3 regions of the Variovorax sp. 10N412 genome follow, and region 2 is predicted to be linked to each of the others. Evidence: predicted binding sites of a transcription regulator. Region 2 holds the regulator's gene; each other region holds the start of a gene.
What was found. Region 2 encodes sigma-54, which starts transcription at its own class of promoters, with help from an activator protein. Its sites were predicted from a motif close to TGGCANGNAANCTGCTTT; they were not measured.
Positions count from the first base shown of each region.

Region 1: a site for sigma-54 is predicted at 1,425-1,442, ahead of AC1DJH_RS22990 (nitrate- and nitrite sensing domain-containing protein). Genes of this name have one in related genera too.
Region 3: a site for sigma-54 is predicted at 1,262-1,279, ahead of glnA (type I glutamate--ammonia ligase). Genes of this name have one in related genera too.

Region 1 covers NZ_JBFTIO010000011.1:68,329-70,592, reverse strand. The annotation lists gene AC1DJH_RS22990 (nitrate- and nitrite sensing domain-containing protein) at 126-1,388, opposite strand; gene tsaD (tRNA (adenosine(37)-N6)-threonylcarbamoyltransferase complex transferase subunit TsaD) at 1,503-2,264, shown strand, end outside.
Region 2 covers NZ_JBFTIO010000006.1:236,135-238,398, forward strand. The annotation lists gene lptB (LPS export ABC transporter ATP-binding protein) at 1-169, shown strand, start outside; gene rpoN (RNA polymerase factor sigma-54) at 187-1,800, shown strand; gene AC1DJH_RS16975 (phospholipase D family protein) at 1,811-2,264, shown strand, end outside.
Region 3 covers NZ_JBFTIO010000001.1:638,238-640,501, reverse strand. The annotation lists gene AC1DJH_RS03275 (EI24 domain-containing protein) at 1-381, shown strand, start outside; gene AC1DJH_RS03270 (competence/damage-inducible protein A) at 378-1,178, shown strand; gene glnA (type I glutamate--ammonia ligase) at 1,325-2,264, shown strand, end outside.

The sequences.
Region 1 (2,264 bases), on a different contig from region 2:
TTTGCTATCAATAAAGAAGCGTGACGCGGCCTGTCGACGCGGCCAAGCGCCGCATTGGCCTATGAAACCGGCGCGGGCACGTTTGTTGTGCGCTGCACCAAGTTGAAACCTTTGCCCTTTGCGTTTCAGCGCGGTGGCGCGCGGTCGACCACGGGCAGGTAGTCGGCCATGGCCAGCATCGACTCGGCCACGTCCACGAGCCGCCGGTTCTGGTTCATGGCGGTCTGGCGCAGCATCTTGTGCGCGTCTTCTTCGCTGAGGCGGCGGTGCGCCATCAGCAGGCCCTTGGCACGCTCGACGACCTTGCGTTCGTTGAGCGAGGCGCGCACGGTCTCGAGCTCGTCGCTCATGGCCTGCAGGCGCAGCGACTGCTCGCGGACCATGTCGACCACCGAGCGCTCCAGGTGCCGGCCGAACTGCGCGGGCGCGGCGGCCTGGGCGTCGGCGTCGTCGAAGAACAGCGCGCCGGCCTGCGGGACCAGCGTGTCGAGCACTTGCTGGTACTCCTGCAGCTCGTGGCGCGCCTGCGCGGTCTTGTGCTCGCACAGGGCGCGCAGGTCGGCGGCCAGGCGGTCTTCCACCGTCTTCATGGCGTCGATGCGGCGGGTGCAGCAGTCGAACCAGGCCTGGCTCAGCGGGGCGTCGGCCTGTGCGGGGGAAGCGCCGCGCCGCCGCATGCGCTCCAGCTCGGCCAGCATGGCGTCGGGCTGGCTGTCGCGCCACAGCGCGAGCACGGTGTCGCCCGAAAAGTCGGTGAAGACCTGGAAGCAACGCTCCTGCGACTCGATCAGGTGCAGCCATTGCAGGCGCTGCGCCTCGTCGCTTCGGCCCAGCGCGAGCGCGGCGGCCCCGAAAGCGCGCTCCTGGCCGGCGAACTCCTTGCCCTGCATGAAGTTGAACATTGCGACAAGCAGGCGCGAGATTTCGGGGTCGGCGGCGCCGTCGGCCGCTTCGAACACCACCGACAACAGGCCGGCGATCAGCTTGGCGAAGGCCGCGACCGCCTGTGCCGGCTTGAGTTCCAGTGCGTCGATGCGGCGGCGCAAGGCGGGCAGTGCGTCCAGCCCCGGCAGCACGAAGGCGATGCGGCTGAACAGTCGCGCGCCGTTGCCCGCGCCCACGCCGCGGTGGTCCTCGGTTGCCAGTTGGTCGAAACCGGCGCGCACCTCTTGCTCGAGCGCCAGGCATTCGGCGATCTGCGGGCCGCGCTGTTCCGCGAAGCGGGCGCCGCGGGTGGCGAGGAAGATGTTCGACATGCCGCGCTCGCGCTGCAGCGCGTGCACCAGGCGGCCGATCACGCTCACCAGCTCGCTGGTGCGGGCGAGCTGGTCCAGTTCGTCGATTTCGCAGCGGCGTGCGGCGATGAGGAAGCTCAGTCCGGATTTCATGGTGGGGCGCGGGGAATGCGCAGGGTCGTTTCAAGTATTGCAACATCCGTGCCTCCGGCGCGCGCTTGTCCCTTCGCGGGACGGGCGCGGCAGGCGCCACCTACACTCGGCGGCATGCTCTTGTTGGGAATCGAATCATCCTGCGATGAAACCGGCGTGGCGCTGGTCGAGTCGCACGGCGACGCGCTGCCGGTGCTGCTTTCGCACGCGCTGCACAGCCAGATCGCCATGCACCAGGCCTACGGCGGCGTGGTGCCCGAACTGGCCAGCCGCGACCACATCCGCCGCGTGTTGCCGCTGACCGAAGCCGTCATGGCCGAGGCCGGCCGTTCGCTCGCCGACATCGACGTGGTGGCGTACACGCGCGGCCCGGGCCTGGCGGGCGCGCTGCTCGTGGGCGCCGGCGTGGCCTGCGCGCTGGGCGTGGCGCTGGGCAAGCCGGTGTTGGGCGTGCATCACCTCGAAGGGCACCTGCTGTCGCCGTTCCTGAGCACCGATCCGCCGGAGTTCCCGTTCGTCGCGCTGCTGGTGTCGGGCGGCCACACGCAGCTGATGCGGGTGGACGGCGTAGGCCGCTACGCGTTGCTCGGCGAGACCATCGACGACGCGGCCGGCGAGGCCTTCGACAAGAGCGCCAAGCTCATGGGCCTGCCGTACCCCGGCGGCCCGTGGCTCGCGAAGCTGGCCGAGGGCGGCAATGCCACGGCCTTCAAGCTGCCGCGCCCGCTGCTGCACAGCGGCGACCTCGACTTCTCGTTCGCCGGACTGAAGACCGCCGTGCTCACGCAGGCCAAGAAGCTCGGCGACACGCTGGAGGCGAACAAGGCCGACCTGGCGGCGTCCACGCAGGCGGCCATCGTCGAGGTGCTGCTGAAG
Region 2 (2,264 bases):
CGGCATCGGCGTGCTCATCACCGACCACAACGTGCGTGAGACGCTGGGCATCTGCGACCACGCGTTCATCATCAGCGACGGGCATGTGCTGGCACAAGGCACGCCTTCGGAGATCGTCGACAACGCCGAGGTACGACGCGTCTACCTTGGCGAGCACTTCCGGATGTAAGGGCGGGTGGGCTCTCCATGAAGCAAGGGCTGTCCCTTCGCGTCTCGCAGCACCTGGCATTGACGCCGCAGCTGCAACAGTCGATCCGGCTGCTGCAGCTCTCCACGCTCGAACTGAGCCAGGAGGTCGAGCAGATGCTGGACGAGAACCCGTTCCTCGAACGCACCGCGGAAGAGGCGGCGCGCGAGGAATTCGGGCTCGACGCGGCCGATGCGCCGGTCCCGCGCGATGACGGCGGCGGCGATGGAGGCGACGGCATCGAAGGTGAAAGCGACTTCGCGCCGCCGGCGGCCAGCACCTCTCCTTCTTCCACCGAGACGACGACCAGCACCGCCGACTCCGACGGCCCGGCCACGGAAATCACCGAGCGCGAGCCCGACTGGGAAGGCGACGGCACCGTCGACATGGCCGCGCCCGACGACAGCGAGTGGGGCAGCGACGCCCCCGCGCGCCAGAACAATCTGGGCGACGACGAGCGCGCCGACGCCACCGAGCTCGCGCGCAGCCAGGAGTCGCTGCAGTCGTTCCTGCACCGCCAGGCGCTGAGCCTGCGCCTGAACGAGAACGACAGCGCCGCGCTGCGCTTCCTGATCGAGTCGCTCAACGACGACGGCTACCTCGAAGACTCGCTGCCCGCGCTGGCCTCGGGCCTGGCCGGCGACGACAACGACCAGTTCGACGACCTCGTGCACCACTTCCAGGTGGCGCTCGGCCTGCTGCAGAGCCTGGAGCCCGTGGGCGTGGGCGCGCGCGACCTGGGCGAATGCCTGGGCATCCAGCTGCGCGCGCTGGCCCGCCAGGACGAGACCGAGCAGGAACAGCTGGTCCGCAAGACCGCCATGGCCGTGTGCAAGCAGTCGATGGAACTCTTGGCGCGTCGCGACTTCAAGCGCCTGGCCACGCTCACCCGCACCAGCGAAGAGTTGGTGCGCCTGGCGCTGCAGATCATCGCGCGGCTGGAGCCCAAGCCGGGCCGGCGCTTCGTGGACGTGGAGCGCAACATCGTGGTGCCGGACGTGATCGTCACCAAGACCGGCCGCGGCACCAACATCAAGTTCCGCGTCATGCTGAATCCGGAGGTCATGCCGCGCCTGCGCGTGCACGACATCTACGCGGGCGCTCTCAAGGCGCACAAGGGCGAGGGCAGCCAGGCGCTGTCGCAGCGGCTGCAGGAGGCGCGCTGGTTCATCAAGAACATCCAGCAGCGCTTCGACACCATCCTGCGCGTGAGCAACGCCATCGTCGAGCGGCAGAAGAGCTACTTCGTGCACGGCGAGCTCGCGATGCGCCCGCTGGTGCTGCGCGAGATTGCCGACGAGCTGGGCCTGCACGAGTCGACCATCTCGCGCGTGACCACGGCCAAGTACATGTCCACGCCGTTCGGCACGGTCGAGCTCAAGTACTTCTTCGGCTCGGCGCTGGGCACCGAGACCGGCGGCAATGCGTCGAGCACCGCGGTGCGCGCGCTCATCAAGCAGTTCGTCAGCTCGGAAAGCATCAAGAAGCCGCTGTCGGACAGCCAGATTTCCGAGATGCTGAAAGAGCAGGGCATCGAGTGCGCGCGCCGCACCGTGGCCAAGTACCGCGAGGCGCTGCGCATCGCGCCCGCCAACCTGCGCAAGGCGCTGTAGCAAGCCGACCATGAGCCCTGGCCGCCAGCATCCGATGTCGCGCCGGGGGCTCGGGTTCTTCGCCTTGGTGGCCGTGCTGCTGTTCGCCGGCTGCGCCACCTTGCCCGACGAGGCGCCGCGCCCCGCCGTCAAGGCCATGGCCGTGTCGGCCGATACCGCCCTGGGCAAGATCGCGCTGGCGGCCCAGCCCGACCCTGACCTGAGCGGCTTTCGGCTCATGCCCGGCGGCGACTTCGCCTTCGATACCCGCATCCAGCTGGCGCGCCGCGCCCAGCGCACGCTCGACGTGCAGTACTACCAGATCGAGAACGACGAGACCGGCCGCTACCTGTTGCGCACCCTGCGCGACGCCGCGCTGCGCGGTGTGCGGGTGCGCCTGCTGATGGACGACCTCTACACCTCGGGCGAGGACGAGCTGCTGCTGGCCTTTGCCGCCACGCCCAACGTCGAGCTGCGCCTGTTCA
Region 3 (2,264 bases), on a different contig from region 2:
CGCGTGATGAGCTTCGACGCGCTGGCCGACCATGCCAGCCCCGAGGAGCGCGCCGCGCTGCTGCGCGCGCACCGGCTGCCGCTGCTGTGCATCGGCGTGCTGTGCGGCTACCTGGGCGCGGCGCCCAGCCTCGTCTGGGCGTCGGGCCTGCTGTTCGCAGCCGCCTTCTTCGTTCTGGTGCCGATCGCCATCTGGATCTACACACTGGTCTTTGCCTTTTCGGCGCTCTGGTTCGCCCACTACTGCCTCGACGCGCTCGGGCAGTTGCGGGCCCAGCGCGCAGTGGCCGAGGTGGCTGCGGCGTCGGCCGCCGGCGGCACACCGGCGCTGGAGGCCGCGCAAGCCAACAAGGCCGCTCTTTCTCAATGGGGTTCACCATGACACGCGCATTCGGTCTCATCGTCGTCGGCGACGAGATCCTTTCCGGCAAACGGGCCGACAAGCACATGGCGAAGGTCATCGAACTGCTCGCCGCCCGCGGCCTGCAGCTCAGTTGGGCCGAATACGTCGGCGACGAGCCGGCGCGCATCACCGCAGCGCTCGCCCGTGCCTTTGCCTCGGGCGACATCGTGTTCTCGACCGGCGGCATCGGTGCCACGCCCGACGACCACACCCGCCAGTGCGCTGCCAAGGCGCTGGGCGTGCCGCTGGCGCTGCACCCCGAGGCCGAGCTGCTGATCCGCGAGCGCATGCAGGACACCGCGCGCGAGCAGGGCGTGCCCTACGAGCCCGACCGGTCCGACAACGTGCACCGGCTCAACATGGGCGTGTTCCCGCAGGGCGCCACGCTCATCCACAACCCGTACAACAAGATCCCCGGCTTCAGCGTGGCGGACGTCCATTTCGTGCCGGGCTTCCCGGTCATGGCCTGGCCGATGGTCGAGTCCGTGCTCGACGGCCGTTACGCCGATCTGTTTACCCGAAACGCCGTCGCCGAGAAGTCCGTGATCGTTTTCGGTGCCATGGAGGCCACCCTCACGCCGCTCATGCAGGCCATCGAAGACCAGCATGCCGGCGTCAAGGTGTTCAGCCTGCCGAGCGTCGATCACCCCGAATATGGCCGTCATATCGAGCTTGGCGTGAAGGGCGACCGCGTCCGCCTCGAGGCGGCCTATGCCCAGCTCATCGAAGGCTTGCACGGTTTTGATGCCAAGCTCGGACCCGAATTGGTGCGTTAATGTCGATGGCACCAATTTGGTGAAATTTCGCTTTTATTTGGGGTTTGCAGCGTTCATCAAGGCCTCATCCCGTGAGGTGACAATGGCACAGAAACTGCATCCCTCGTCCCTGTATTCCTAACCACCATCCAACTCAGGAGAAACTGATGGCAAAGACCGTCGCCGATGTACTCAAGCTCGTCAAGGAAAACGAGGTCAAGTTCATCGACTTCCGCTTCACCGACACCCGTGGCAAAGAGCAGCACGTCACCGTGCCGGTCTCGGCTTTCGATGAAGACAAATTCACCTCGGGCCACGCGTTCGACGGTTCCTCCATCGCCGGTTGGAAGGGCATCGAAGCCTCGGACATGCAGCTCATGCCCGACCCGAACACCGCCAACATCGACCCCTTCTTCGAAGAAACGACGCTGATCCTGACCTGCGACGTGATCGACCCGGCAGACGGCAAGGCCTACGAGCGCGATCCGCGTTCGCTCGCCAAGCGCGCCGAGGCCTACATGAAGGCTTCGGGCCTGGGCGACACCGCCTTCTTCGGTCCGGAACCCGAATTCTTCGTGTTCGACGGCGTTCGCTGGAAGAACGACATGTCCGGCTGCTTCGTGAAGATCGATTCCGAAGAAGCCTCGTGGAACACCGACAAGGAATACGAACACGGCAACACCGGCCACCGTCCGGCAGTCAAGGGCGGCTACTTCCCGGTGCCCCCGGTCGACAGCTTCCAGGACATGCGCTCGGAAATGTGCCTGGTGCTCGAAGCCCTCGGCATCCCGGTCGAAGTGCATCACCATGAAGTGGCCAACGCCGGCCAGATGGAACTCGGCACCAAGTTCAGCACGCTGGTCCAGCGCGCCGACTGGGTCCAGCTGCAGAAGTACGTGATCCACAACGTGGCCCACGCCTACGGCAAGACCGCCACCTTCATGCCCAAGCCCATCGTCGGTGACAACGGCTCCGGCATGCACGTGCACCAGTCCGTCTGGAAGGACGGCAAGAACCTGTTCGCCGGCGACGGCTATGCGGGCCTGTCGGACTTCGCGCTGCACTACATCGGCGGCATCATCAAGCACGCCCGTGCCCTGAACGCCA